Regions from separate parts of the Rummeliibacillus sp. JY-2-4R genome, predicted to be linked through region 2. Evidence: riboswitches for the same ligand, from Rfam matches in the RefSeq annotation. Region 2 holds a riboswitch; the other holds the start of a gene.
What was found. Region 2 has a riboswitch for glycine ahead of glyA (serine hydroxymethyltransferase). Riboswitches for the same ligand answer to the same signal wherever they lie in the genome.

Region 1 (15,543 bases), 940 kb from region 2:
TAAAAAAAGTATTAATATATATTTTGTTTCTTTCAATAATGGAACTAAAATTGTTACGAAAGAAAGTAGGAGGATGTTAGGAAATGAAACTTGATAAGCTACCTAAACATTCAATATTGGTGATTGCGATAATCACCACTTGGATAAAGACATACATCACTTATTTAACAAGTTTTGATATGAAAATTGAAAATGTCATGCAACAAATAATATTATTTATCAATCCACTAGCGTTCTTATTGTTCATTTATGGGATTTCATTATTTTTCAAATCTTCAAAAGTACGCAATCGTTACTTGATTACAGTTAGTGCGATATTGTCTATTGTTCTATATGCTAATGTAGCATTTTATAGATTCTTTAATGATTTTATAACACTACCTGTATTGTTCCAAACTAGTAACTTTGGTGATTTAGGGAATTCTGCTAAATCATCTATTAACTTTACGGATCTTTTCTATTTTACAGATCTAATTTTATTAATTTTGGCAGTTAAGTTTTTACCTATTGCAAAACAAGCAATTGTTGTAAAACCAAATATGCGACGCACATACTTTGTGCTTTCATTTGCAATGTTGTTCTTAAATCTAGGCCTTGCAGAAACTGAAAGACCTCAGTTATTGACTCGTAGCTTTGACCGTGAGCTTTTAGTTAAAAACATCGGTACTTATAACTATCATTTATATGATATTTTTGTACAATCAAAATCACATGCTCAACGTGCATTAGCTGATGGCAGCGAGTTAACGGAAGTTACTAACTATGTAAAATCAAACCAAGGTAGTGACAAACCTAAAACCTTTGGAGTAGCTAAAAAACGTAATGTCATCATTATTTCATTAGAATCAACTCAAAACTTCGTAATTAATAATAAAGTGAATGGTCAAGAAATTACGCCATTCCTAAACAAACTGTCAAAAGATAAAGACACATTCTATTTTGATAACTTTTATCATCAAACTGGTTTAGGAAAAACTTCAGATGCAGAGTTTATTATTGAAAACTCATTATATGGTACTGGTGGTGGAGCAGTATTCTTCACAAACAGTGGAAATACATTTAACTCAATGGCAGATAGCTTAAATCATAATGGTTATTATACTTCTGTACTTCACGCCAATAACAAGAGCTTCTGGAACCGTGATATGATGTATCAAGCATTAAATATTAAGCATTTCTACGATGTGGATTCTTATAAAGTAACGGATGATAACTCTGCAAACTGGGGATTAAAAGATATTCCGTTTATGGATCAATCTGTTCAAATTATGAAGACAATGCCTCAACCTTTCTATACTCGTATGATAACATTGTCTAACCATTTTCCATTTACATCTGATCCAGAGGACCAATTTATTAAACCATACACATCTAGTGACAATACTGTAAATCGCTATTTCCAAACTGTACGATATACAGATGAAGCAATTAAAGAGTTATTTAAAGATCTAAAAGCATCTGGATTATACGATAATTCTATTATTGTTATGTATGGTGACCACTATGGTATTTCAGAAAACCATAATAAAGCTATGGCTCAATATTTAGGAAAAGATTCAATAACACCCTTTGATTCTGCACAACTTCAAAAAGTTCCATTCTTTATCCATATACCACATTCAGGTATAGGTAAACAAATGCATGAAGTTGCTGGTCAAATGGACGTAAGACCGACTGTGTTACATTTATTAGGTGTCGACACATCAAATGATTTACAAATGGGTACAGATTTATTCTCAAAAGATCATAAAAACTTTGTAGCGTTCCGTGATGGACGATTCGTAACAGATAAATTTTTATATGCAGGAGAAGTATGTTACGACAAGAAAACTGGTGAACAAACTGAGTCGAAAAACTGTGATCCATATATTGATCAAGCTTCTAAAAAACTGTATTATTCTGATAAAATCATTAATGGTGACTTGCTCCGTTTCTACGATAAGGAAAAAGCAAAATCCAATGTTAGTAGTAAAAAGTAAATTTTAATCATATTGATAGCCACATAGCTAATCGACTAGCTATGTGGCTTTTTATTTTATATTAAAGATTGAATCAATGTTAACTTTAGTCATAAACCTTCTAAAAAACAAAAAAAGATATCCTGAAACAGGATATCTTTTTTACTACTATAAATATTAGTGATGAAGGCTTGGTGGAAAACCTTGATGTAGGACAGTCATCACAACGAACCATCCGAACACTGCAAAAGCTGCGAAGTTAAAAATAATTCCAAGAATAGCTTTTTCTTTAATGCTTTGCACAGTGCCAACAAGACCTAGAATTGCAACTAGGCCAAAAATAACCATTAATAAGTTCAATATAGACACTCCTTTCGACATCAGAAAATGAATGTCGCAAACAATATTCCTCCTCTATTGTAAAGCTATTTATTACTTTTGTCGAGAACTAAAAGTATCGGAAATTTGAAAGTGGTGATAAGTTGGAATTTTTCAATCAATTTTTAATTCTTTTTATAAATTTGAACCTTCAACAATAGTAGCTGAATTTATTTATCTGTATAATGTAGAAGAGGTGATGAAAATGTTGAACGTTCGTACATTTCCACTTGGGCCAGTTCAAGCAAATTGCTATGTCATTAGTAATTCAGAAAATGAATGCTTGGTTATTGATCCTGGTGGTGAAGGAGAAAAATTTGTAAAACAATTAAGAGCACTTAATCTGAAACCGCTTGCTATTCTTTTAACGCATGCACATTTCGACCATATTGGTGGTGTTGATGCTGTAAGAGAAGCCTTCAAAATACCAGTTTACTTGCATAAAAAGGAATCTAGTTGGTTGCAAGATCCTAAAAAGAATGGCTCGGCTAAATATGCAGAAATACCTGATATTATTATTGAGCCTACTGACCAATTAATCAGCGAAGAGAAAATAGTAGAGAAGGGTAATTTCAGCTTTGAAATTTTGCATACTCCTGGTCATTCGCCAGGAAGCATTACATTCTTATTTAAGAATGAGGGATTTGCAATTGTAGGGGATACACTATTTGAGGGAAGTATCGGCAGAACAGATTTACCGGAAGGGAATAGTAAGCAACTCTTATCATCAATTCATGACAAGTTATTAACACTTGATGAAGAGACAATTATTTATCCAGGTCATGGGAATCCTACTAGAGTAGATATTGAAATGGAATTAAATCCTTTTTTAAATGGATTTTAGATTAAAAAAGCTTAATTAGCCATATCATTTGTTTATATGATGTTACTTTCCTTAACATGGATAAAAAATATTGCGAATAAAAACTAAGAGAAAACAAAAAGACAGTCAAGTGACTGTCTTTTTGAACTATTAATGTTCTAAACCTGGTACGTGAATGAATGTAGCGTAATACGTGAATCCAGCAAAGAATACTGTTAAGTACGCACCAAAAATGTACATATACATACGTTCTGTAAGGTTTAAAAAGCCTAATAGAAGGAAAAATCCTGTGTTAGCTACGAATAATAGCGAAACCTCTTTCATACCACCTAAATAAAACATAACTGCGAAAATACCTGTCCAGAAGCCGAGCACTTTATACATATTGTCCATGTACGATTCCCTCCTTTACGTAGACACAATAATCTCATAATTATTATAAATGATTTTCATGATACATGTAAACCGCGAGTTAAAAGACTTCGTGAAATTAGTGTATAGTATAAGCAAAAATATAGTATATTTTGTTATATCTCAACATGATAAGTACAATAATCACAACTATTTGTCATACTTTCAATTTGAAGAAAATCCTTTACTTCAAAAAGGTAATCAAACTGTCCTGTTAGATACGATTCATGTAGATCACATATTAGTTGTGAATGCTTTTCTACTTCATTTAGAAATGGACAATTATAAACAGCAAAGGAAATCGTCCTTCCATTTGGTGTATCCTTTATTAGAGGTACGTAGCCAATTAATGATGCCGCTTCGGTGATATACTCAACTTTTTGTTCAAATGTTAAGAGGTTTTTATCTTTGCCATGACTTGAGAGAAGATTTTCCATAACTTCAGTTCCTTTTTTATGGCAAATTTTCTTTCCAATACGTTTGGCATCTTCACCAAATTCTGAGAGAATCTCAAGTGTCCAATCTAATAGCTCATTATAATTTCGTTTTGGAAAAGACAAAGTTATGCCTTCTTGTGCGGCTTTATACTTTCTTCCTGGCCGACCACCCTTACCGGTTTTTTCATATTCCGAATTAATTATCTCAATCTCATTTAACTTCGTCAAATGGAGTCTCGCTACATTAGGGTGAATTTGAAAGCGTTCCGCAATATCCTGAACAGAAAAGGCCCTCTTTTCTTGAAGCATAAATTGATATATAGAAAATCTTGTCTCATCAGATAGTGTACTGGTAACTTTAAGTTGATTAATCATATAACTATTTCACCTCCAGTGTAATCATTATTATTATAATTCAATAATGTAATAATACAATTTTATCAGTAATAAAGGTTTTATACTTCTGTAAATTATGATTTTTTTGTGTTATTTAGGGATTGCACCTCTATAAACAATCGAAATATCAAATATTTCAGTTCTATTGTACTAAAGTTGTTGAGCGATGGGAAAATAGTCATGTGCTTTGTAGAAATAAATCCTTCCTTTTCCAATATAGACCATGTATAATATTGTTAACAGGTAACGAGCGGTCATTACTTGTAAGGTTGAAGGGAGGGAATATGTCTGTTACTGAAACAATAATTGAACAAAAAGTTATGCATCTACTCCAAAAAGCAATAAAATTTGGTGCATCAGATTTACACGTTATGCCAACAGAAAATCTATATGAAATATATTTTAGAAAGTACGGCCAGCTAAATGCGGCTGGAAAACTTCCCCAAGACTTAGGAGATCGAATGATTTCTTATTTGAAATTTTTATCCTCATTAGATATTAGTGAAAAAAGAAAACCCCAAAGTGGCTCATTCGAGCAAAAATACAACAATCAACAGATTTCTTTTCGTGTATCAACATTACCATCAGTTTTTTTAAAAGAAAGTCTTGTAATTCGCATCATGCTTCAAAATCGTACATTGCCTATATCTGCGTTAAGTTTATTTTCTGATTCAGCAAAACTATTAGTTCAACTCGCAGAAAAACCTCAAGGTATTTTATTTGTAACTGGTCCAACTGGAAGTGGAAAATCAACAACTTTATATTCTTTAATCAATCATCTAGCGAGTAATCATCATAAACATATTATTTCTTTGGAAGATCCAGTAGAAAATAATCAATCGAATTTACTACAAATTCAAGTGAATGAAAGAGCTGGAGTAACCTATGCGGTCGGATTAAAAGCAATTTTAAGACATTCCCCCGACGTGATTATGATTGGTGAAATACGAGATCGTGAAACGGCAGAAATCGCAATCGAAGCTGTATTAACTGGTCATTTTGTTGTTACGACAATTCATAGTAAAGACACAGTAGGGTGCATTTATCGTTTATTAGATTTAGGAATATCACTTGAAGAACTTAAACAAACAGTTTTAGGTGTTGTTGCACAGCGGCTTGTTTACTCCAATACGATGCAACAAACAAAAGCTATTTATGAAATACTAGCAAATCAATTTTTAGAGGATGCTTTTAGAGCTATTGAATATGGACATTCTTATCAACTTCCTGATGAATATACATTAAAAGGACAGTTGGAAAAGGGGGTAAGATCTGGTGCAATTACCCTTAGACCTAAGGAAAAAACATATAGATAATATGTTTAACAAAAGAAAAGCTCCGTTAAGAGAGCCTGCACAATTATTAAAAAAGATGAGTGTTCTGTTAAAAGAAGGATATACATTTTCAGATTCTTTATTTATGTTAATGCCTCATCATATTAAGAATATGTCTGAGATAGAAAATCATCTTTTGAAGCAATTACGAAATGGATCGTCAATGACAGATGTTCTGAAAGTATTAGGAATACCCAATATTTATCTAATGACCATATTAGTTGCAGAACAGCACGGGAAAACAGTACAAGCATTACACACCGTAGCAATTCAATTGGAAAAGAAAGAACGGAATAGGCAACAATTATTAAAATTACTAACATACCCAATCATGCTATTTATATTTCTAATCTTGCTATTTTGGGCTTTTAGAACGTACTTTTTACCGAATATGTCGTTTATGATGAATAATCGAGCTTCAGAAGGTAATGTTCAATTGACATTATCCTCATTCTTTTTACACTTACCAGATTTATTTATAATTTTAGCTGTTTTATTTGTTTCACTATTAATTTTCTTCTGGAGTTGGCTACGGAAAAAGACTCTAAAAGAACGGTTGGACTTATTGTTGAAAATTCCAGTTGTGAATCGAAATTTCAAATTACAATTGACTCGACAATTTTCTTATGAATTAGGAGGGCTAATTGAAAGTGGAATATCTATGCAGGAAGCGCTCGAAATTCTTCAAAAACAGAAATTGCAACCCTATTTAGCGAAAATTGCAGAAATGATTCAGAAGAGAATAATCTTTGGAGAGTCCTTATCAACTGCGATTGAGAGAGAAAATTGTTTTTATAAGGGATTTAATGCACATGTCCTCCATGGTGAACAAGGAGGGAATTTAGGGAGAGAATTACAGATTTATAGTGAATTTCTTGTTAAACGAACAGAAAATAACGTAGAGCGGACTCTTGCTTTTGTCCAACCATTACTTTTTCTGATCGTTGCACTTTGTATCTTAGGCGCTTATTTAGCTATTTTATTGCCAATGTACGAAATGATGGATCTTATTTAAAAGGGGGAGTGTGATTTATGAAAATAATGAATCAAAAAGGTTTTACTTTAATTGAGATGTTAATCGTGCTTTTTATCATTGCCATATTAGTTCTCATTGCCATTCCGAATGTTACTAAACATTTTGCAACAGTCGATCAAAAGGGGTGTGACGCATATGTCAAAATGGTACAAGGACAGGTAGAAGCTTACAGAATTGATTTAGGAGAATATCCTTCATCAACTAGCCAATTAGCAGATGCAGAATATCTAATGACGGGTGATTCGAATACTTGTAAAGGGAAAACGATTACGATTACTGATGGCAAAGTTGAAGTCTCAGATTAAACGTATTTACAAAAATCAAAAAGGTTTTACATTGATTGAGATGTTATTAGTTCTTTCAATTACTATGATTATTTGTATGATTGGTATTAATGTATGTAAGAAACAATTTGATCGACAACTAGAGGACCGCTTTATCCAAGAATTGAAAACTGATATAGAATTGACTCAGGCCTTGTCATATGAGTATAAAAGCTCTACGTATTTATATGTTCCAAAAGAATTAAGTGAAATTCGAATTTATGTATCGAAAATAAATAAAGAAAAGCCGATAATTGTTAGACAATATTCAAAAAAAATCCGATATCATCATACTGGTAATATAAATGTTGTACAATTTTCAGAAAACCATACGGTCGCTAAGGCGGGGACCATGGTTTTTAGTGTAAACGGTAGGCTTACGAAACTCATTGTGTATCTAGGCGAAGGAAGGGTAAAAATTGTTCAATGAAAAAGGACATTCGTTGCCAGAATCATTACTGGCATTTGTCATTGTTATGCTTATATTTGGAACATTATTGCCGTTCTTTTATCGTCTTGAGACATCCCTTTATAGCAAAAAGTTAAGTCTTCATGCTGCAGAAGCAGCATTGTATGCAGCTGGCAATATTAAAAAGTTTCAAAAATATCAAGGTGAAATTGAGATAGATGAAGTGATTTATTATTGGGAAGGAGACGAAAGTCAAGTTTGTATACAATACACAAATATAAAAAGCGAAAGGCTATGTGTAAATGCGAATCCTTAGTTTAAAGGAAGAAGGGGGTTTTACATTATTAGATTCATTGCTCCAACTAATGATTTTGGTTCTGTTTGCCCATTTCTTTTTACTATTTTGTACTTGGTATAGTCAAAAAAGCAAAGGAATTCTTAATAGTAGTGAATTGCAATGGGAGTTGTTCGCATTTCAATTACAAAATGAATTAACCGAAGCAGAAGAAATTTATTATGATAAGAAGAGTATTCATTATTTCACCGAAAATAGAGGGGATGTAGCAGTGCATGCAATCGGAATGGGTGAATTAAGACGAGACGAAGGGTATCAACCTTTATTATTTGGAATTCGAGATGCTAATTTTGACTATCGTAATTATGTGGTCAATATGTCTGTCTACTTTGCAAATGGGGATGAAAGGAGTAGAGTATATATTGTACCGAATGTTCAGAAATGAAGAGGGTTTTTTACTGTTAACTGCATTGATTTTCCTATTTTTTGTTACAAATTTACTGTTATCTGCTAGTACATCATATGAATCACATTATAGAGCATATGATGCTTTGAAAATCGCAGCTATTGATCAAACAAAAATCGTATTAAACTCTATTCAATTAGAAAATGAAAATATTGAAAATAAAACGGTTAGTAGCTCAAATTAATATGAATATTTGACATAAACTCCTAAATTTCTTATATTTTTTCTCATCCTTGAATGATTTATTGGAATCGACAAGTGTTCATGCTACTATAAATAAAAGTGATATAAAGTTGTAAGGCATTTGCTTTGTCTAAGAAGGTGAGAAAAATGAGAAAAGTATATTTAGTTGGCTTTATGGGGAGTGGGAAAAGCGCAATTGGCAGAAGACTCAGTTATTTTCTAAGAATGCCATATTACGACATGGATAAAGAAATCGTGAGAAGGGAAAAAATGGCTATTCCAGAGATTTTCGAGCAAAAAGGGGAAGATTATTTTCGTAAAATAGAAACGGAATTTTTGCGAGACTTCCGAGATGAATTTTGCATTATTTCAACTGGTGGTGGAGTTGCGATGAATGCAGAAAATAGAAGAATTATGCGACAAACTGGATTAGTGTTATTTTTAGATGCGACTTTTCCTGATATTTGGAAGAGAATTCACAAAGACAAAAATCGACCTATTGTTCAACGTTCAACGAAACAAGAGTTAGAAGATTTGTTTTACCAGCGTAGAAGATATTATAAAAGTTCAACACATATAACGATACGAACTGAAGGAAGATCATTAAGACAAATTGTTGAATACGCAGCATTCCAAATTACCAGACTGAAAGGCGAATGATTTTACGGTCTGTAAGTTTATTATTCGTCTTTGAAACATTTTTCATAAACTTATTGCAGTTTTCGTAATTCAATGTTAGGATATAGTCAAGCAATCCTGTTATAGAACATTGAAATGAAATGAACCAAGATTTATTCTTGGAAGCGGATGATTGTACGGGGAGAGAACGCAAAAATTGCGTCGCCGAAGGAGCAAGTAGCAAAGTGCTATGAATCTCTCAGGCAAAAAGACTCGTAAGGGACGCAACTCTGGAGAGAGCTACTCTAAGTAGCCACCAAAGAGGCCAACCGTAATGGTTAAACTTTCAGGTGCATGGGACAGAGAAATCCAAAAATTGGATTTCTCTGTCTTTTTATTTAAATGCTGAACGCGTCCGAACGAAGGAAGATAGCCTAAGTACGTCGAATCGTACGGCGTACTTAGGCTATCGAAATCACATCATACTGTGTACTTTCGAGGACCTGGCGCGTGGAGCTGGATAAGACTATGAGGATTAGGGGGCAACAAAATGGGAACAGAATTAAAACATACACCATTATTTGATTCATATGCAAAATATGGCGGTAAAACAATTGATTTTGGTGGATGGGATTTACCTGTGCAATTTTCTTCTATTAAAGCTGAACATGAAGCTGTTCGCAAAAATGCGGGGTTATTCGATGTTTCGCATATGGGAGAAATCTTTGTTGAAGGTTCAGATAGTTTAGCTTATTTGCAAAATTTAGTGACAAATGATGTTTCAAAAGTTGCAATCAATCAAACACAATATACAACAATGTGTTATGAAGATGGTGGAGTTGTAGATGATTTACTAATCTACAAACTAGAAGAAGCTAAGTATTTATTAGTTGTAAATGCAGCAAATATTGAAAAAGATTTTGATTGGATGAAAAAACAGGCTTTTGGAGATGTGACAATCACAAATCGTTCAAGTGAATTCGGTCAATTAGCACTTCAAGGACCTATTGCATTAGAAGTGTTACAACAATTAACTGAAACGAATCTTCAAGAAATCAAACCATTCCGTTTACAACAACATGTAAATATAAAAGGCTACGATACTTTAGTATCTCGTACTGGTTATACTGGCGAAGATGGTTTCGAAATATATGCTTCCAATGATGCAATTGTTGCACTTTGGGATTTAATCTTACAAGCTGGAGAATCAAAGGGAGTTCTTCCTTGTGGTTTAGGTGCACGTGATACTCTTCGATTTGAATCATGCCTTCCATTGTATGGACAAGAATTATCAAATACTATTTCACCACTTGAAGCAGGTATTAACTTTGTCGTGAAATTAAATAAAGAAGATTTCATCGGTAAGGATGCATTACTCGCTCAAAAGGAAAATGGTGTGCCAAGAAAAAGTATTGGCATTGAAATGATTGACAAAGGGATCCCTCGTCATGGATATAAAGTCTATAAAGGGGAAGAAGAAATCGGTGAGGTAACAACAGGTACACAATCGCCACTAACTAAACGTAATATTGGGTTAGCACTTGTGAAAAGTGAATATGCGGTTGTGGGCCAAGAATTAGAGATTGAAATTCGAAATCGTAGACTTAAGGTAAAAACGGTAGAAACACCTTTTTATAAACGCCAAAAATAAAGTGAAGAGAGGTTTTATTGCATGAAACATCGCTATTTACCAATGACTGAACAAGATCAGCAAGATATGTTAAAGGTTATTGGTGTATCATCAGTTGATGAATTATTCGCTGACATCCCAGAAAAGATCCGATTTAAAGGTGAATACAATATCAAACCTGCAAAATCAGAAACAGCATTATTAAAAGAATTAGCTCAACTTGCAAAACAAAATGCAAATAGTGATGAGTATGTCTCATTCCTAGGAGCAGGTGTGTATGATCACTATAAACCTGTTATTGTAGACCATGTCATTTCTCGTTCTGAATTTTATACTGCTTATACACCATATCAACCTGAAATTTCTCAAGGGGAATTGCAAGCAATCTTTGAATTCCAAACAATGATTGCTGAACTAACAGGTATGGATCTTGCAAACTCTTCTATGTACGATGGAGGAACAGCACTTGCAGAAGCCGGAATGCTAGCCGCAGGTCAAACTCGTCGAAAAAAACTGTTAGTATCAGAAGCGGTACATCCAATTGCCCAAGATGTTGTAAAAACTTACGCATATGGTCAATCCATTGAAGTGGTTACTGTACCGTTAAAAGATGGGAAAACAGACTTAGAAGTGCTTGAAAGTTTAATTGATAATAATACTGCAGGTGTCATGGTACAATATCCAAACTTCTATGGACAAATCGAAAATGTTCAGGCAATTTCTGATGCAATTCATGCAGTGAAAGGTCTTTCAATTATTTCAAGCAATCCATTATCATTGGGAATTCTAACACCTCCTGGCAAAATGGGAGCAGATATTACAGTTGGAGATGCTCAACCATTTGGTATTCCTGAAGCTTTTGGTGGTCCACATTGCGGTTACTTTGCTACAACTACAAAATTAATGCGTAAGGTTCCTGGTCGTCTAATTGGAGAAACAGTAGATGAAGAAGGCCGTCGTGGTTTTGTACTAACGCTACAAGCACGTGAACAACATATTCGTCGTGAAAAAGCTACTTCTAATATTTGCTCTAACCAAGCATTAAATGCATTAGCAGCGTCTGTAGCAATGACAGCACTTGGTAAAAAAGGTGTTCAAGAAATGGCAAAACAAAATATTCTAAAAACGCATTATGCAAAAGAAGCTTTTGTACGTGCTGGATTTGAAGTACCTTTCAATGGCGCTCATTTCAATGAAATTGTTGTTAAAGTAAATGGTTCAGTTGAAGAATTGAATACAGCTTTATTGACAAAAGGTATAATTGGTGGCTTTAATTTAGGTAAAGTAAAACCTGAATTAGAAAACCATGTATTAATTGCTGTTACTGAACAACGTACAAAAGAAGAAATTGATGCACTTGTTCAAGAAATGGGGGCTCTTCAACATGCATAAGGAAAATCAACCGCTTGTATTCGAATTATCTAAAGAGGGTCGCGTAGGTTATAGTTTACCTGAATTAGATGTTCCAGAATTAGAATTATCTACTATTTTACCAACAGCAGCTATTCGTGAGGAAGAGGCTGAATTACCAGAGCTATCTGAATTAGATATCATGCGTCACTATACAGCACTATCACGCCGTAACCATGGTGTGGATTCAGGATTCTATCCACTTGGTTCATGTACAATGAAATACAATCCAAAGATTAATGAATCTGTTGCAAGATTCCCTGGTTTTGCAAATATTCATCCTTTACAAGAAGAAAATTCAGTGCAAGGTGCACTTGAATTAATGTATGATTTACAACAACATTTAATCGAAATTACGGGTATGGATGAAGTAACACTTCAACCAGCTGCTGGTGCTCATGGCGAATGGACTGCACTTATGATGATCCGTGCATTCCATGAGACAAATGGAGACTTTGGACGTACTAAAGTGATTGTGCCTGACTCAGCGCATGGAACAAACCCAGCATCTGCATCTGTAGCAGGATTTGATATCGTCACTGTAAAGTCTGATGAAAATGGTCTTGTAAGTCTTGAAGATTTGCGCAATGTTGTAGGTCCAGATACTGCTGCTTTAATGCTTACAAACCCAAATACACTAGGACTATTTGAAGGAAATATTCTAGAAATAGCAGATATCGTTCACGGTGTTGGTGGTAAAGTTTACTATGATGGCGCGAACCTTAATGCGGTAATGTCAAAAGCGCGTCCTGGAGATATGGGATTTGACTGTGTTCATTTAAACTTACACAAGACATTTACTGGTCCTCATGGCGGCGGTGGTCCTGGTTCTGGTCCTGTTGGTGTTAAAGAGGATTTGATTCCATTTTTACCAAAACCAGTGCTAGTTAAAACAGAACAAGGATATCATTTTGATTATAACCGTCCACAATCTATTGGCCGTGTAAAACCTTACTATGGTAACTTTGGTATAAATGTACGTGCATATACTTATATTCGTTCCATGGGTCCAGATGGCTTAAAAGCTGTTACAGAAAATGCTGTTATTAACGCGAACTATATGATGCGCCGTTTACAACCATATTATGAATTACCTTACAATCGTCATTGTAAACATGAATTTGTATTAAGTGGTAGTCGTCAGAAAAAACTGGGCGTACGTACGCTTGATATCGCAAAAAGACTGCTAGACTTTGGCTATCATCCACCAACAACTTACTTCCCATTAAATGTGGAAGAGGGTTTAATGATTGAGCCAACTGAAACAGAATCTAAAGAAACATTAGATGCTTTCTGCGATGCGATGATTCAAATTGCAAAAGAAGCAGAAGAATCACCAGAGATTGTTCAAGAAGCGCCACACACAACTGTTATCAGTCGTCTAGATGAAACACGCGCTGCACGTCAACCAGTCTTAAAATACGTAAAACCTGCAAATCTTGTTGAAGCATAATTCAATTGATTAATTATTCAGACGAGGATTCTCCAATCCTAATAGGAATGGAGATGAATCGTCTTTTGTTTATGTAAGATTTATATTAAAAATTGTAAATTTATGTTTTAATCTATTTGGAATAAATATATATAGATTTGAGTTTCTTCCTATTATATATATTTAGGAAATGATATGGGAAATAAATAATGTAAAAAGAAAAAAGCCATTTCTTTTTTTGGAAATGACTTTCTTTTTTTGAAGAAAAGATTATTTAACTTTAATTTTACCGTGCCAATTTTTGTAGCCGCCTTCTAATTGATAAACTTCATTATATCCTTTTTTCTTTAAAAACATGGCAGCACGTGCACTACGTGTAGCATTTTGGCAGTAAAGGTACACAGGTTTATCAGGACGAAGCTCATGAAATCTATTACGCAATTGCGTAGTAGGTAAGTTACGAGCACCTAAAATATGGCCACTCTCAAATTCTTTTAATTCACGAACATCGATTAATTGCGCTTTACGATATCCTTGTTTAAATTCTTCTTCATTTAGTGTAGTAACTGCTTTTTTTAAGCGGAAAGCGTTAATTAATGCGTAAATAATGATTACGCCAAGAACGATTAATATTGAATATAACCAACTCAAAATGACTTACCCCTTTCTATCTATAAATATTATTATAAAAGAAGAACTGGCGATAGTCCAATGACTTTGATAAAATAGAAAAGTTGATATAAAAGGGAGACGATAAAATGAAAACAAAGTGGTATTTTATAAATTCTGGACCTTGTAGCCCATCTTACAATATGGCTTTAGACCAAGCATTACTACATTGGCATAGTAAAGGCTTAATTCCTCCGGTTATTCGTTTTTATGAATGGAATCCTGCAACACTATCAATCGGTTATTTTCAACGAGCACAAAAAGATATCGATTTTGAACAATTACATAAATTAAATTTAGGCTTCGTAAGGCGCCCAACAGGTGGTCGTGCAGTTTTACATGAGCATGAACTTACCTATAGCGTCATTGTTTCCGAAGAATACCCAGACATGCCTAAAACGATTACAGAAGCTTATAGAGTAATCAGTGAAGGTTTATTATTAGGTTTCCGTAACCTTGGCTTGGATGCTTATTTTTCCATACCTGATTCCGATGAAAAAAGAGAAATATTGAAAAAACCTAAGAGTGCAGTTTGTTTTGATGCACCAAGTTGGTATGAACTTGTCGTAGAAGGAAAAAAAGTTGCGGGTAGTGCTCAAACAAGACAAGAAGGCGTAATTTTACAACATGGCTCAATATTAATAGATTTAGATGATGAAAAATTGATATCTCTTTTCAAATTTCCATCAGAAGCTTCGAAAGAACGTATGCGCAAACATTTACCACAAAAAGCAATTGCAATTAATCAATTAGCGAGTCGTAAAGTAGATGTTGAAACTTGCACAAAAGCATTCCACAAAGGATTTGAGGATGCACTAGATATTGAATTAGTTCCATATGAATTGACACAAGAACAACAAGATTATGTTGAAAATCTTGCAAAAACTCGTTATGAAAATGACGAATGGAATTTTAGAAAATAATAGGTTTTTAGACTTATTTTTCATAAGTTTTTAAATAAAATGTCGATAAAGGTAGATATGACAAGGATTCTCGCAAAAACTCTCTATTTGCATTTATTATCAATATATAGTATTGTTATTAAATGAATTAGCACTACATATTGTGTTTTAATAAATAGGGAGGCGATGATATGGTACTTGCATCACAGCATAATCATCAAACAATCGACATTGAACAATTAAATAAGGACATACAACAATTCCCCCAAGTCCATCCTATAACAGAAGAAATGCACATTACGCATAAAGGTGTTTCTAAATTAGTGATGATTGACCGTTATTCTTTCAAAGATACTGAAAAGAAGACATTAAAAGCGGGGGATTTTGTTGTTTTAACAGTAAAAGCAGATCCGAAGTTTCCTGCTCGCGGTCT
Region 2 (15,543 bases):
CTGTCAATCGTCGAAACGGGACTTGTATCCCCTTATCATGCAGTGCTCCTCAGATATTTAGCTCGTGAACATTCTGATTTGTTACCTGCAGCTCTTCAATTGACTGAAATAGGGCAAGCGCTTTTACATGATCATCGTGAGCTTGTTGATGAGTTGATACAAGATTCTATTTATCCGCAAACAGCCCAGTCGATTTATGGACTGGCGAAAGTGTTAAATAGAGGTTTGCTCTCTCAGGAACCGATTACGCTAGGAATTCAACGCTTACTGGAACTTGAGATTCATCCAGAAGTGCAGGAAATCTTGTTAACACCTGAAACAAAGTGCGAGGGATTAACGGCAAATGCTATTCTAGTGTCCGGAACGTTAAGCGTGTTAGGTCAGCCTTTAGGGGTAGGTCAAGGAATGAATCCCACATGTCAGTCTACACGCGCAATTAGCCTATGGTCACAGCATGACGCTGGCCAATTGCTCGAGTTTATTGCACGTGCTGCTAGGGATAACGATATTCATATGGTTTTTGAAGGGGATATTATTCATTCATCTTTATTAGTGGAAGGGGTTGCTTCAGAAATACATCAAGAACTAGATCCAGTATCCAAGGTTTTAGTGAAACATCTTGATAAGATTTATAACGAAATGATGAAAAGGACATTGCTTCGAGGACAGGATGGACATAAATGGGTAAATCCTGAATTTTACGGAGACTGGATTCAACGCGGGTTTGCCAGTATTATTGATCCACTAACAAGAACAGTCATCAATTATTCTAGGTTTGTCCGATTGTTTTATGCCACTCATCATCCTGAGTATAACGATGGGTATGAACTCATATATCCAAACCCTGTAGGTATTTTTATAACGGATATTCATGGCCAGTTGTTGGGGCTTCATGCCGTTTCCATCCAGCGTATTGCCCAAGATAAAGAAGGTGAATATCGGGTTTATTTTTACAATCCGAACAATGACAGTGGCCAAAACTGGGGACAAGGAATTGAGCCGTCTGTAAAAAATCATGGTGAAGAGGAAGGGGAAGCCTCACTTCCATTTGCCCAATTTGTATCTCGTATGTATGTCTTCCACTATAACCCTTATGAACATGGGGACGCATCCCTCGTTGATGTTCAGATTATTGAACAAATTGAAAGCCTTGCAAGAGAGAGTTGGGGAAAACAATATATTTGGCCTCCATCACTATAAACATGAAGAATGAGTTATTTATGAAGGAATACCATTAAAAATCATTATTATGACCGTACGATACACCCACGTCGACGGTCTTTTTGTTTACATATTAAAAGTCACTAGTGTAAACAACTATCTTAAACAGCAACTTTTTTAAAAGTACTATTTACTTTATTGTGTATAATTGAGAGTGAACATCTTTATTTTATAAACCTTGCTAGTCTACTTAAAAAGAAATTCTTTGCATTAAGAGAATGAATTAAACTGGAATTATGTAAATCTTTTTGAATACAAGTTTTTGAAAATATTCATAGGTGTAACAAGCGAACATCCGCGATTTACGATGAATCATCCGCGATTTGAGTTCGATTATTCGTGATTCCAGAAAAAACATCCGCGTTTTAGGAAATATTATCCTCGAATACAACAAATAATGTCCTAATTTAATTAGAATTTAAAGAAGCATTTATGTTTATACATTCTCAACGAATAAAGGATGCTATACTGTTAATAAAGATTTTCTACTTTAATTTTCAAGATATTTAAAATGGAGGCCACTATGAAAAAAGTTGCAGTAATACAGGATTTATCATCTTTTGGAAAATGCTCATTGACAGCTGCTATTCCGGTTCTTTCGGTAATGGGGGTACAAGCGTGTCCTTTGCCAACTGCTATTTTGTCTGCGCAGACCGGTTATTCGAGCTTTTTTTGCGAAGATTTTACAGATAAAATGCACTATTTTGAAGATGAATGGACCAAGATGAATGTAAGTTTTGATGGCATCTATACTGGTTTTGTAACGGGTCGGGAGCAAATTAATAATATTTTCCGCTTTTTAGAGACATTTAAATCAGATAAAACACGGTTGCTAGTAGATCCCGTAATGGGAGATATGGGCGAGGCTTATAAGCTTTTTACAGAGGAATTGCTTATGCGCATGAGGGAACTGGTGAAATGTGCAAATGTGATCACACCGAATGTAACGGAATGTTGTTTATTAACCGGGTTATCTTATGAGAAGTTACATAGTTATACAAACGAAAAAGACTTCCTACAAACCATTGAGGAAGCAGGAAACACATTGCAGCAAGAAACAGGTGCACAAGTGATTATTACGGGCGTCAATCCACCAAATGAAAATTCAAATGAGCGTTATATTGGAAATATGTATTTGGATGGAAATAGAACGTTTTATAATGCAATGCCGTACAACGGGCAAAGCTATTCTGGTACAGGAGACTTATTTGCCTCCGTCATTATGGGTGGCATGATGCGCGGAGAGGATTTGGAAGAATCGGTCCAACTTGCTGAAAAATTTCTTAACAAGGCTATTCAAGATTCTTCTATGGAAGAAATTCCAAAAGTAGAAGGCGTGAACTTCGAAAAATATTTAGGGATGTTATTATAAAATGATAGTAAAAACACCACAAGGATGGGTAATTGTTATCCCGCCTTGTGGTGTTTTGAATTTTTAAGGTAGCTAGCTTTATATAAACCACATGAGGATTTGGGATAAATGAGTGAAAATAATCCTAATTACATTCCTTTATTTGTAATATTCGAAATTTTTAGAAAAAATATATTTCTTTTTTGTGAACTTTGAAATATAATAAATGAAAGCCCTTTATTAATAGTTTGATGAAGGGTGGTAACCACTATTGAAATCAAAAAAGTGGGTTACTGAAAGAATACGTTTTGAATTATATGAATTTTGTAAAATATCTAACGTATTCCTGTATTATAACACAAAAACAAAATATGCGGATGATTATATTGGGAGAGAGTGAAGAGAAACACCACCGAAGGAGCAAATTCCAAAAAAACCATTGGAGTAAATCTCTCAGGTAAATGAACCAATATAGGACGCAACTCTGGAGAGTGCAAGTTATTGCCACCAAAGGGGACCCACGAAGCTTGTGGGATAAACTTTCAGGTAAAAGGACAGAGAAGGTGATTAGGCCTTCTTCTGTTCTTTTTTTTGTTGAGAAGAAGGGGGAATTTGTTTTCATTGTTTAACAATTGTCGTGAAACTCTTAGTTTTTTGGAAGGGGCTAGTAATCTACAATGATCACTAGTTTCCTAGATTCAAATTTATTAAAGTTGAGAGGATGATCGTATGGAACAACAACAATTACAAAGAGGTCTAAAAAACAGACACGTACAACTTATTGCTATTGGTGGTGCTATTGGAACAGGGTTATTTCTTGGTGCTGGTAAGTCAATTCATTTAGCAGGACCATCTATCTTATTTGCTTACATGATTACAGGTATTATTTGTTTCTTAATCATGCGTGCACTAGGAGAATTACTATTATCTAACTTAAACTATCATTCGTTTGTTGATTTTGTAGATGATTATTTAGGGGATATGGCAGCATTTATTACTGGATGGACCTATTGGTTTTGCTGGGTTTCCATTGCGATGGCTGATTTAACAGCAGTTGGCATTTATACGCAGTATTGGTTCCCTAATGTACCGCAGTGGATGCCAGGTTTAATCGCACTTGTCATCTTGTTATGTATGAATCTTGCTACTGTTAAGCTTTTCGGTGAAATGGAGTTCTGGTTCGCATTAGTTAAAGTTATCGCGATTATTGCTCTTATTGTCGTTGGGGTTGTCATGATTATAAAAGGCTTCAATACAGATTCGGGTGCAGCTAGTTTCACGAATCTATGGAGTCATGATGGATGGTTCCCAAATGGTATGAATGGCTTTATACTATCATTCCAAATGGTCGTTTTCGCGTTTGTTGGTATTGAACTTGTAGGTCTTACAGCTGGTGAAACAGAAGATCCTGAAAAAGTAATTCCAAAAGCCATCAATAACATTCCTATTCGAGTGATCATTTTCTACATTGGTGCACTTATTGTTATTATGAGTGTTTATCCGTGGAGCGCACTTGATCCTGCGAAGAGCCCATTTGTACAAGTCTTTGCGTCAGTTGGTATCGCTGCAGCTGCAGGTATTATCAATTTCGTTGTACTAACATCCGCAGCTTCTGCATGTAATAGCGGTATTTTCAGTACAAGCCGAATGGTCTTTTCATTAGCAAGAGAAAAAAATGCACCTGCAAAATTTGCCAAACTGGATGCACGTAAAGTGCCTTCTAATGCATTGTTCTTCTCAAGTACGATTATTTTAATATCAGTTATTTTGAATTATTTAATTCCAGAAGGGGTATTCACGCTAATTACTAGTGTTTCTACAGTATGTTTTATCTTTATTTGGGGAATCACAGTGATTTGTCACATGAAATATCGCAAAACAAGACCAGAACTAGCAAAAGCAAACAAATTTAAAATGCCACTATATCCAGTTGCAAATTATGTAATCCTTGCTTTTCTTGCATTTGTACTTGTGGTACTTGCATTTGCGCAAGACACTCGTGTTGCCTTATTCGTAACGCCTGTTTGGTTTATCATGTTGATTGCCGTTTATAAGCTAAGAAAGCCAAATGCAGAAATGGTGGATCAAACAACTGAGGAATCATTTGTAGAAGAAATTTGATTAAAGAAGAAAATATATGAAAATAAAAAATAAATATTGACATCACGCAATATTGAAATTATTCTGAATATACAAAACAATATTGCGGATGATGGTTGTAGGAGAGTGCATTAAGCAAACGCCACCGAAGGAGCAAGTTCTAAAAAAACCCTTGGAACAAATCTCTCAGGTAGAAGGAACTACAACCGGACGCACCTCTGGAGAGCGCGACATAGTATTACGCCACCAACGGGGAAGACTCCATAAACAAAGGAGTTAAACTCTCAGGTAAAAGGACAGAGAAGGGATCAAGCTACGGCTTCCCTTTTCTGTCCTTTTTTGCGTCCAAAAAAGGTTTGTCTATACATAGAAAAGTAGATTCGTAGTAAGGTGAAGTGCTATTGTTTGGTACTACCAAAACCAAATTTGAAGGAGGAATTTACATGAGTTTACGACAAAATGATTCAGCCATCTTTGCAGCAATTGAACAGGAAAGTAATCGACAACATCAAACACTGGAGTTGATCGCATCAGAAAACTTTGTAAGCGAAGATGTGCTAGAAGCGATGGGAAGTGTCATGACAAACAAATACGCAGAAGGCTATCCAGGTAAACGTTACTATGGCGGATGTGAATTTGTTGATGTAGCAGAACAAACAGCAATTGAGCGCCTAACGAAATTGTTTGGTGCAAAATATGCTAATGTTCAACCACATTCAGGTGCACAAGCAAACCTTGCCGTATTTTATGCATTACTTGAACCAGGCGACAAAGTGATGGGGATGAATCTTTCTCATGGCGGTCACTTAACTCATGGTAGCCCTGTTAGCATTTCAGGTAAATGGTTTGACATTGTATCCTATGGCGTAAAAGAAGATACGCAATTGATAGATTACGATGAACTAGAAGAAATCGCGAAAAAAGAGAAACCAAAATTGATTATTGCTGGTGCAAGTGCCTACCCAAGAGTCATAGATTTTGCTCGCTTTAAAGAAATTGCTGATCTAGTAGGAGCAAAATTCATGGTGGATATGGCACATATTGCTGGTCTTGTTGCAGCAGGACTTCATCCATCACCAATTCCATATGCAGATGTCGTTACAAGTACAACACATAAAACATTGAGAGGACCACGCGGCGGAATCATCTTAACAAATGATGATGAGTTAATCAAAAAAATCAATAAAGCCGTATTCCCAGGTATTCAAGGTGGACCATTAATGCACATCATTGCTGCTAAAGCGGTTGCTTTCAATGAAGCATTACAACCAAGCTTCAAAACTTATGCACAGCAAATCATTGAAAATGCTCAAACTTTAAGCGAAACATTGAAAAAAGAAGGGGCATCACTTGTTTCTGGTGGCACTGATAATCATATAGTCCTTTTAGATTTACGCCCATGGAACTTAACTGGGAAAGTTGCTGAAAAGTTATTAGAAGAAGCAGGAATCACAGTCAATAAAAACACAATTCCATTTGATCCGGAGAGCCCATTTGTCACAAGCGGTATTCGTATGGGAACAGCTGCTTTAACTACACGTGGCATGAAGCAAGAGGAAATGGTGAAAATAGGTGAAGTTATTGCTTCAGTCCTAAAGAGTAACGGAGACGAAGACGTTCTTAAAAAAGCAAAAGAGACAACAAAAGCCATTTGCGAAGCATTCCCATTGGTTCAACAACCAGTGAACGTATAAGAGGATAACTGAAATAACAATTATTGCGCAGGAAATTTAATCGGAGGTGCCAAAATGAGTATTGAAACAACTTTAAAACGAACGCCACTATTTGAATCATATAAAAAATCTGGAGCAAAGGTCATTGACTTTGGCGGCTGGGAACTTCCAGTACAGTTTTCAAGCATTATAGAAGAGCATGAAGCAGTTCGAAATGTTGCCGGACTATTTGATGTATCCCATATGGGAGAAATACTTATTGATGGAAAAGATGCAGAAAGCTATATCAACTATCTCGTTACGAATGATGTAACGAAGATTGCCATCAATAAGGCACAATACACAGCTATGTGCTACCCAGATGGTACTACAGTGGACGACTTACTTGTTTACAAATTAGCAGATGAAAAATATTTGCTTGTAGTAAATGCAGCAAACATTGAAAAAGATTATGACTGGATGAAGCAAAATGTAAAAGGCGAAGTGACACTTCAAAATATTTCAAATGATGTGGCTCAACTTGCGATTCAAGGTCCAAAGGCAGAAGCTATTTTACAAAAATTAACGGATACAGACTTAAGCCAAATCGGCAGCTTCCAATTTGCTCAACATGTCAAAATTGAAGAGATTACAGATGTTCTAGTATCTCGTACAGGATACACAGGTGAAGATGGCTTTGAACTATATTTAGCAGCCCAACAAGCAGAAGCTCTTTGGGAAAAGCTTCTTGAAAATGGTAGTGCAGATGGTTTAAAACCATGTGGATTAGGTGCACGTGACACACTTCGTTTAGAAGCACGTCTTGCACTTTATGGGCAAGAGCTTTCAAACGAAATTAGCCCACTTGAAGCAGGGATCGGATTTGCTGTCAAAACAGCTAAAGAATGCGATTTTATTGGAAAAGAAAGCCTATTAAAACAAAAAGAAGAAGGATTAAAACGAAAAATAGTTGGGATTGAAGTAACAGGAAGAGGCATTCCTCGTCATGGTTACAAAGTATTTTCAGAAAGTGAAGAAGAAATTGGATTTATCACATCTGGAACTAAGTCTCCAACTTTAAATAAAAGTTTAGGTCTTGCGCTGATCTCTACAGAACAAGCGAAAGAGGGAACACAGCTAAAAGTGGAAGTTCGAAATAAATTGATTGACGCGGTTGTTGTGAAAACACCGTTTTATAAAAAAGGATAGAAAACATTGGTGAAGGGGAGAAAAAATAATGACGAATGTAACAGCAAATTTACTATTTAATCAGGACCATGAGTGGGTATTACCATTAGAAGGAAATCGCGTGCGTATAGGAATCTCTGAATTTGCACAAGAGCAATTAGGAGATATCGTTTTTGTTGAAAACCCTGAAATTGATACTGAAGTAACAGCAAATGAATCTATGGGATCAATCGAGTCTGTTAAAGCCGTTTCTGATGTTTTTTCTCCTGTAACAGGCACAATCGTTCGTGTAAACGAGGCCTTAGAAGATACGCCTGAGTCAATTAATGAAGAGCCGTATGAAGCAGGTTGGTTAGTTGAAGTGGAATTATCCAATCCAGAAGAATTAGAATCTCTTTTAAATGAAGGTGAATACCAAGCATTTATCAACGAAGGAGAGGAATAAGATGACCAATACGTATAGATATCTTCCTGATACGAAACAAGATCAAGAGGAAATGCTTTCGTTTTTAAACGTGTCTTCTGTCGACGAATTATTTGAAGATATTCCACATAGCATTCGCTTAGAAGGTGAGCTTAACATTCCAGATGCAGATCCAGAACCTGTTCTCATGAAAAAAATGAATGAACTTGCTGGGCGTAACATTAATGTAAACCAGTATCCAACTTTCCTTGGAGCGGGTACGTATGATCACTATATTCCGAGTGTAGTGGATCATATGATTTCACGTTCTGAATTTTATACAGCCTATACACCGTATCAACCAGAAATTAGCCAAGGGGAATTACAAGCGATTTTCGAATTCCAAACAATGGTTAGTGAATTAACAGGAATGGATGTGGCCAACTCTTCTATGTACGATGGTTTCACATCTCTTGCAGAAGCTGCTTCCCTTGCAGTTGCGTCAACAAGACGAAAAAAAGTACTTGTATCAAATGGCGTTCATCCTGAATCTCGCGCAATTTTAAACACAGTTGCAAAAGGTCAAGGCTATGCAGTAGAAGAAGTAAGTTTAGCAACAGATGTAACAGACTTAGAACAACTAAAAGCACAAGTAGACAAGGCTGTTGCTGCAGTGATTGTTCAATATCCAAACTTCTTCGGTTCTATTGAAGATTTAGCCGAAATTAAGAAAATCGCGGGAGAAAATGGTGCACTTTTCATTGTCAGTGCCAATCCACTTGCATTAGCACTTTTGCAATCACCAGGTAAACTGGGTGCAGATATTGTTATCGGAGATATGCAACCACTTGGTATTCCAATGTCCTTTGGTGGTCCACACTGCGGTTATTTTGCCGTAAAATCAAAATTCATGCGTAAAATCCCTGGACGTATTGTCGGACAAACGCAAGATGAACAAGGAAGACGTGGATTTGTATTAACATTGCAAGCACGTGAGCAACATATTCGTCGCGATAAAGCGACATCTAATATTTGTTCGAACCAAGCATTAAATGCCCTTGCTTCTTCAGTTTGTATGTCAGCACTAGGAAAGCAAGGAATTCGTGAAATGGCACAACTAAATATTGAAAAAGCAGACTACATGGCAAAAGCTCTTCAAAAGAAAGGCTTTATCGTTTTAAATCAATCACCATTCTTCAATGAATTTGTTGTGGAACTTCCACGTCCAGTTAAAGAAGTGAACGAAAAATTGTTAGCAGCTGGCTTTATTGGCGGTTATGACTTAGGAAAAGATTATGGCTATAACGATCAAATGCTGATTGCTGTAACAGAACAACGATCAAAAGAAGAGATTGACCAATTTGTAGAAGCATTGGAGGCGGTTGTAAATGGTTGATTATAATGAATTAATCTTTGAAATAAGCAGTCAAGGACGTGTAGGTTACAGCCTTCCGAAAAGTGATGTTGAAAGTATTGATTTACAAGATAAATTTCCAAAGCATTTGATTCGTGACGAAGCAGCAGAGCTTCCAGAAGTATCTGAGCTTCAACTTGTGCGCCATTATACAGCACTTTCAAATAAAAACCATGGGATTGATAATGGTTTTTATCCACTTGGCTCTTGTACGATGAAATACAATCCGAAAATTAACGAAGATGTGGCACGCCTTGCAGGATTTAGCCGCATTCACCCATACCAACCAACTGAAACGGTACAAGGTGCATTAGAGCTTCTCTATAATTTACAAGAAGAATTAGCGGTCATCACGGGTATGGATGCAGTAACTTTACAACCTTCTGCAGGTGCACAAGGTGAGTGGACTGGGTTAATGATGGTCAAAGCTTATCATGAACAAAAAGGTGAAATTAGAACAAAGGTACTTGTTCCAGACTCTGCACATGGTACAAACCCTGCTAGTGCAAGCGTTGCTGGATTTCAAACCGTAACCATTCCATCCAACGAAAATGGATTAGTTGACTTAGAAGAATTAAAGAAACATGTAAATAATGATACAGCTGCATTAATGCTAACAAATCCAAATACACTTGGATTATTTGAAAAAGAAATCATCGAAATCGCGCAAGTGGTTCACGAAGCTGGCGGCCTACTCTATTATGATGGTGCGAATGCCAATGCCATTTTAGGGAAAACTACTCCAGGAACAATGGGCTTTGATATCGTGCATTTAAATCTTCATAAAACTTTCACTGGCCCGCATGGTGGTGGAGGTCCTGGTGCTGGTCCTGTAGGTGTAAAAGAGAAATTGATTCCCTATTTACCAGTGCCACGCGTTGAAAAAGATGGCGAACAATATGTCTTGAACTCAAATTACCCATTATCAATTGGCCGAGTAAAAGGATACCATGGAAACTTCGGTATTTTAGTTCGTGCTTATACTTATATTCGTACAATGGGACCAGTAGGATTACGTGAGGTTTCTGAAGGGGCTGTTCTTCATGCCAACTACTTACGTAAAAAACTTGAGCCATACTTCGTCTCACCTTATTCACAAATCTGTAAGCATGAATTTGTCTTATCAGGTTCCAAACAAAAGAAACTGGGTGTCAGAACATTGGATATGGCAAAACGTCTGTTAGATTTCGGTTACCATCCACCAACAATTTACTTCCCATTAAATGTTGAGGAATGTTTAATGATCGAACCAACAGAAACAGAATCTAAAGAAACAATCGATGCTTTTGCAGATGTAATGATTCAAATTGCAAAAGAAGTAGAAGATAATCCAAGTATAGTTCTTGAAGCTCCTCATACAACGGTAGTTGGTCGAATGGATGAAACACTAGCAGCAAGAAACCCAATTTTACGTTATACAAAAGAAAAAGAAGTTGGGGAAGAGAAAGAAACCGTAAAAGCCTAAAAATAGGGGTGAAGAACCTTGCATACACAATTAAATGACCGTGTAAAACTATTAATTTCCTGTCCAGAAAAACCTGGAATCATTTCAACTGTTACGAATTTTTTAGCAGCACACAATGCAAATATTGTCCATTTTGACCAATATACAACAGATCCAAACGCAGGAGTGTTTTTTATGCGTATTGAGTTCGATTTAGAAGACGCAACTTCGTATGAAAGTCTTGAACAGGACTTAAATGTATTAGGCCGAGATTATAATTTAGATTGGCAATTAAGCAGTAGTAAAAAAAGAAAGCGAATGGCGATATTTGTTTCTAGACAAGACCATTGTTTAATGGAGCTCCTCTTACGTTGGAAGTCAAAAGAAATAGAAGTGGATATTCCATTGGTGATTAGTAATCATCCTGATTTAAAAGAAGTAGTAGAAAGTTATGGGATTCCTTATTACCATGTTCCAATTTCTAAAGATACGAAGGAAGAAGCGGAACAAAAAGTATTAGAACTATTAAACGGAAAAGTAGACTTTATTGTTCTAGCAAGATATATGCAAATCCTTTCTCCTAATTTTGTATCTAAGTATCCGAATCAAATTATTAATATTCATCACTCATTCTTACCAGCATTCGTTGGGGCGAATCCTTATGTGCGAGCGTTTAACCGCGGAGTGAAATTAATTGGTGCGACTGCCCATTATGTCACAAATGATCTTGATGAAGGACCGATTATTGAACAAGATGTACAGCGCATTAATCATCGATATACAGCTGAAGATTTAAAGACAGCTGGACGTCATGTAGAAAAAAAGGTTCTCGCCGAAGCTGTTTCCTGGCATGTTGAAGACAAAGTACTTGTCCATGGAAATAAAACAATTGTCTTTAACTAAAAAAACATAAAAATAACCCACCTTGAGTTTAAAACTCAGGTGGGTTATTATAATTTCCTTTATTTAGCCAATGCTTATTTAAAAGCAGGAATTCTTTTCAAAAATGCACAAACTGGAATAGAAACGATTAGCCCCAAAACATTTTGAACGATGTCTCCAGGGATAGAGGCAACTGGTTGAATCCAGTTTCCATAAATAATGCCTTCGCCGACATAATAGACAGCAATCATTGGTGGCATAGAAACAATTGTAGCAATTATATTGATTCCTATACTGTTTCCTTTACGGCCATTTGATTGTGCAATTTTCCCTACGATAAAGCCCTGTAAGCCACGAGATACAAAAGTAATCGGTGCCCACAATGTCCAACCAGATACTAAGTCGAATAATCCCATCCCAAAAGCTCCAGCAATTGCACCAGTTTTAGGACCGAAAAGAATCGAAATGATAAAGAGCATGGCGGTGCCCAAGTGAACCAAACCACCATTAGCTGCAATCGGCAGTTTAATATTTAAAAGAAGTGTTGCTACGAAAACAAGTGCAATACTCAATCCGCTTAAAACCAAATTAAATGTTCGTGATTTGGTAGTAGAATGACCTACAGTACTTTGCATATTAAAACCTTCTCCCATGATGTATTCAAGGAATAGTTGCGCGCAAATTCCAAAGACTCTGAATTCCAACTTGTTGAATCAGTTATCTTAATTACTCATAAGATTAGCACTGGATTGGTCTTAGTGAAAGTGTCAAATTTGCAAAAAATGTAGTGGTCAGTTTTAAGCGGTTAATGAATGCTTAAGAATTATAAATGCCATAGAAACTAAGTCGTATCTATGTTTTTATCGAAAAATAATAGTGAACTATTAATATTCTATTAATTAATAATTTTCTGAATTTATATTGACAGTTTTCCTATTAAAAGATAATATTTTCTTTATAGTGAACAATGTTTACTATATAGGGAATGATGAGGGAGAAATGTGTGATTTAAAATTAAATATGGGGTGGTAAATATGAAAAAATACAATGTAAATGAACTGATAGAAAAGCAGCATTTTAATGGTTTTCATGCTCTGATTATTTTCAGCTGTGCGTTCATTATGATTTGTGATGGATATGATATGTTTATGTTTGGGACAATTGTACCTTCATTGATGGATGAGTGGGGAATCACTTCTGTTGAGACGGGAAGAATCGGAAGCTTTGCTTTAATTGGTATGATGGTCGGTGCATTATTTTTTGGGCCATTAGCCGATCGAATTGGACGAAAAATAGTTATTTTAATATGTACATTTATTTTTTCTTTGTTCACATTTACTTCTGGATTTTCACACGATGTTACTTCATTTGGCATTCAACGTTTAATTGCAGGTATTGGACTTGGAGGTGCAATGCCAAACCTAGTTTCATTAGTAACTGAATATGCACCAAAAAAGTATAAGAGTATATTTGTTGCCATTATGTTCAGTGGGCATCCATTAGGTGGTGTAATAGCTTCTTTCGGTGGACTAACTATCCTTCCTAACTTTGGATGGAGAGCAGTCATTTGGGTAGCGATTCTACCTATTATATTATTGCCGATTATTTATAAAACGCTTCCAGAATCACCAGCGTTTTATATCCTACGTAATAAAAAGGACCAATTATTGAAAGTTTTAAATAAGCTTGACAAAGAAGGCAATTATACAAATAAAGATGAATTTGTCATTCCAACTAAGTTAACAAAAGGCGTACCTGTTAAACATTTATTTAAAAGTAATCGCGCTCTTAGTACCATCATGTTTTGGGTTGCCATTTTCATGTGTTTATTGGTTATGTATGGTTTAAGTACATGGCTTCCAAGTATCATGATGCATGCAGGCTTCGAATTAGGCTCTAGTATGTCGTTCTTGCTAACATTAAATGCTGGGGCATTGATTGGTTCGATTATAGGCGCTTGGTTAGCAGACCGTTTTGGATTAAAAAGAATGGTATTTCTATTCCTATGCGTAGCATTCGTAACTCTTACCGCGCTAAGTTTTAATCCACAAGCAATGTCCTTATACATTCTTATTTTCTTAGCGGGAGCAACAACTACAGGAGCTCAAATCATAACAAATGCTTTTGTATCACAATATTATCCAACAGAAATACGTTCTACAGGATCCGGTTGGTCTCTCGGTATAGGTAGAATCGGTGGGATGCTTGGACCAATATTTGGAGGGATTTTACTTGCAGCTCAATTAGCTACTCAATTAAACTTCCTAGCTTTTGCAATTCCATGTATCATAGCAGCAATCGCTATTCTATTTGTACAGGAAAAATATAGCCAAAAAGAAAAAGCAGTGTATAACGAAGCAGAAGTATCTTATAATTAAAAACAGCACAAAACCCCATCCACGAACAATAGTGGATGGGGTTTAACTGTTTTAATGATCATTTAGGCTATTACTATAATATGAACTAGGCTTTACTAAATCCTCTTCCATTTGATCTAAAATATCATCAAGCTCTTGCTTCGTTTTAGGGTTAATCAACATCATATAATCACTTGCAGATTTATGATTATAATTATAAGAAGCCGCTGAAGCAGGGAGAGTTGAACTAGATATAAAGCCTAATAATAACATTGGAATGAATAGTAAAGTTAAACGTTTCTGTTTTTTTCTCATACTATTTAAACTCCTAACGTAATGGATTTGTTAAAATGTTTTGATATTAGTCTACCCGGAATTTTAGATTTAAAAACAAAATTAGATAATAATTCATAGTTTATAGATAAAATAGAGACAAGACATTTATAGTTAACTGTTTAAAGTTATCATGTGAAATGAATGAAAGAAGGGGTACTTATTTTGATATTAAAAGATGTTTGTCAATGTGAATACACGAATTCACTTAAACTAGAAGCTGATTATTGTGCAGATCCAATTTGGTGCAATAATTGTGGCTGGAATCTAGATATTGATGACTTCCCACTATCAGATGAACTTCAAGAAGAATTATTCCAATGGACACTACAATATAAGAAAATGCCAAAAGATAAGCATAATAAAATGGGACTAAATCTTACTGAAAAAGTAAAAACGGAGTTAGGTTCAGATTTTACAATTGTGTTTAAAGCTGACAAATAGTTTTCAAAAAGAGTTGTTTAATGAAGAGATGTATTGAGAAGCATGCTTTATTTTTACCTGCGTAACACTTTTTATTATCCCTATGTATAGTAAGAATATCAAAGGGATGATAAGGAGGAATAACAATGCAAAACATAGAAGTTCAAGTGGAAAAATGGTATAGAGAAAATGTAAATCAAGAAGAGATTGATAGAAAAGTTATTGCCACGCTAGATTATGTAAAGAGAACCAGATCCGAAATGAAACACTTTATGATTTTTGTATATGAATTTGTTAAACCGCAACCAAAAAAGATTGAATCACGTAGAATATTTTTGGATAGGATTTTATTTCAAGAAGAACCGCACTATACTAAAGCGCAAAATTCTATCAGATATAAAGAAGTGATGAAAGATTATCAAGTAGTCAAAAAATTAGTAACAGAACAATTCAATCAACACTCAATGCTTATTGACAGATATTATGTCGATTTTAATGCAGCGGATGGTTGTCTTGGGGTAATCTGTTCTGCATATGTTTAATCAATTCAAGCATAGAAATTACCTTAGGCTAGGGACTTTTTTTAGTCTGTAGTTTATTTGTTATGCAATGAAACGTTATAAAGGGTCTGATTATATTCCTATAAATAGAATAAAATAGGTATATAGTATATACTCTCCTGTCATATTATTATATTATGTAAGAATACTGTTAGAAAGGAGTGGGCAGCTTTTTAGCAAGATAATTAAGCTTATTTCTACATTCATGTTTTGTA

Region 1: another riboswitch for glycine. It lies ahead of gcvT (glycine cleavage system aminomethyltransferase GcvT); the one in region 2 lies ahead of glyA (serine hydroxymethyltransferase).

The regions. Positions count from the first base shown of each region.
Region 1 is NZ_CM132623.1:2,628,086-2,643,628, reverse strand. It holds gene ACWV26_RS12940 (LTA synthase family protein) at 84-1,979, shown strand; gene ACWV26_RS12935 (DUF2759 domain-containing protein) at 2,136-2,318, opposite strand; gene ACWV26_RS12930 (MBL fold metallo-hydrolase) at 2,542-3,180, shown strand; gene ACWV26_RS12925 (DUF2626 family protein) at 3,310-3,552, opposite strand; gene ACWV26_RS12920 (helix-turn-helix transcriptional regulator) at 3,687-4,382, opposite strand; gene comGA (competence type IV pilus ATPase ComGA) at 4,688-5,719, shown strand; gene comGB (competence type IV pilus assembly protein ComGB) at 5,679-6,752, shown strand; gene comGC (competence type IV pilus major pilin ComGC) at 6,770-7,078, shown strand; gene comGD (competence type IV pilus minor pilin ComGD) at 7,053-7,526, shown strand; gene ACWV26_RS12895 (hypothetical protein) at 7,516-7,821, shown strand; gene comGF (competence type IV pilus minor pilin ComGF) at 7,808-8,245, shown strand; gene ACWV26_RS12885 (hypothetical protein) at 8,223-8,450, shown strand; gene ACWV26_RS12880 (shikimate kinase) at 8,597-9,109, shown strand; glycine riboswitch at 9,257-9,352, shown strand; gene gcvT (glycine cleavage system aminomethyltransferase GcvT) at 9,618-10,718, shown strand; gene gcvPA (aminomethyl-transferring glycine dehydrogenase subunit GcvPA) at 10,740-12,089, shown strand; gene gcvPB (aminomethyl-transferring glycine dehydrogenase subunit GcvPB) at 12,082-13,560, shown strand; gene ACWV26_RS12860 (rhodanese-like domain-containing protein) at 13,810-14,190, opposite strand; gene ACWV26_RS12855 (lipoate--protein ligase family protein) at 14,298-15,131, shown strand; gene ACWV26_RS12850 (vitamin B12-dependent ribonucleotide reductase) at 15,302-15,543, shown strand, end outside.
Region 2 is NZ_CM132623.1:1,687,699-1,703,241, forward strand. It holds gene ACWV26_RS08190 (hypothetical protein) at 1-1,200, shown strand, start outside; gene ACWV26_RS08195 (pyridoxamine kinase) at 1,745-2,593, shown strand; glycine riboswitch at 2,950-3,051, shown strand; glycine riboswitch at 3,055-3,132, shown strand; gene ACWV26_RS08200 (amino acid permease) at 3,302-4,693, shown strand; glycine riboswitch at 4,782-4,885, shown strand; gene glyA (serine hydroxymethyltransferase) at 5,116-6,366, shown strand; gene gcvT (glycine cleavage system aminomethyltransferase GcvT) at 6,421-7,533, shown strand; gene gcvH (glycine cleavage system protein GcvH) at 7,562-7,957, shown strand; gene gcvPA (aminomethyl-transferring glycine dehydrogenase subunit GcvPA) at 7,959-9,311, shown strand; gene gcvPB (aminomethyl-transferring glycine dehydrogenase subunit GcvPB) at 9,304-10,794, shown strand; gene purU (formyltetrahydrofolate deformylase) at 10,813-11,676, shown strand; gene ACWV26_RS08235 (ECF transporter S component) at 11,751-12,290, opposite strand; gene ACWV26_RS08240 (MFS transporter) at 12,690-14,033, shown strand; gene ACWV26_RS08245 (hypothetical protein) at 14,085-14,327, opposite strand; gene ACWV26_RS08250 (hypothetical protein) at 14,511-14,789, shown strand; gene ACWV26_RS08255 (hypothetical protein) at 14,915-15,310, shown strand.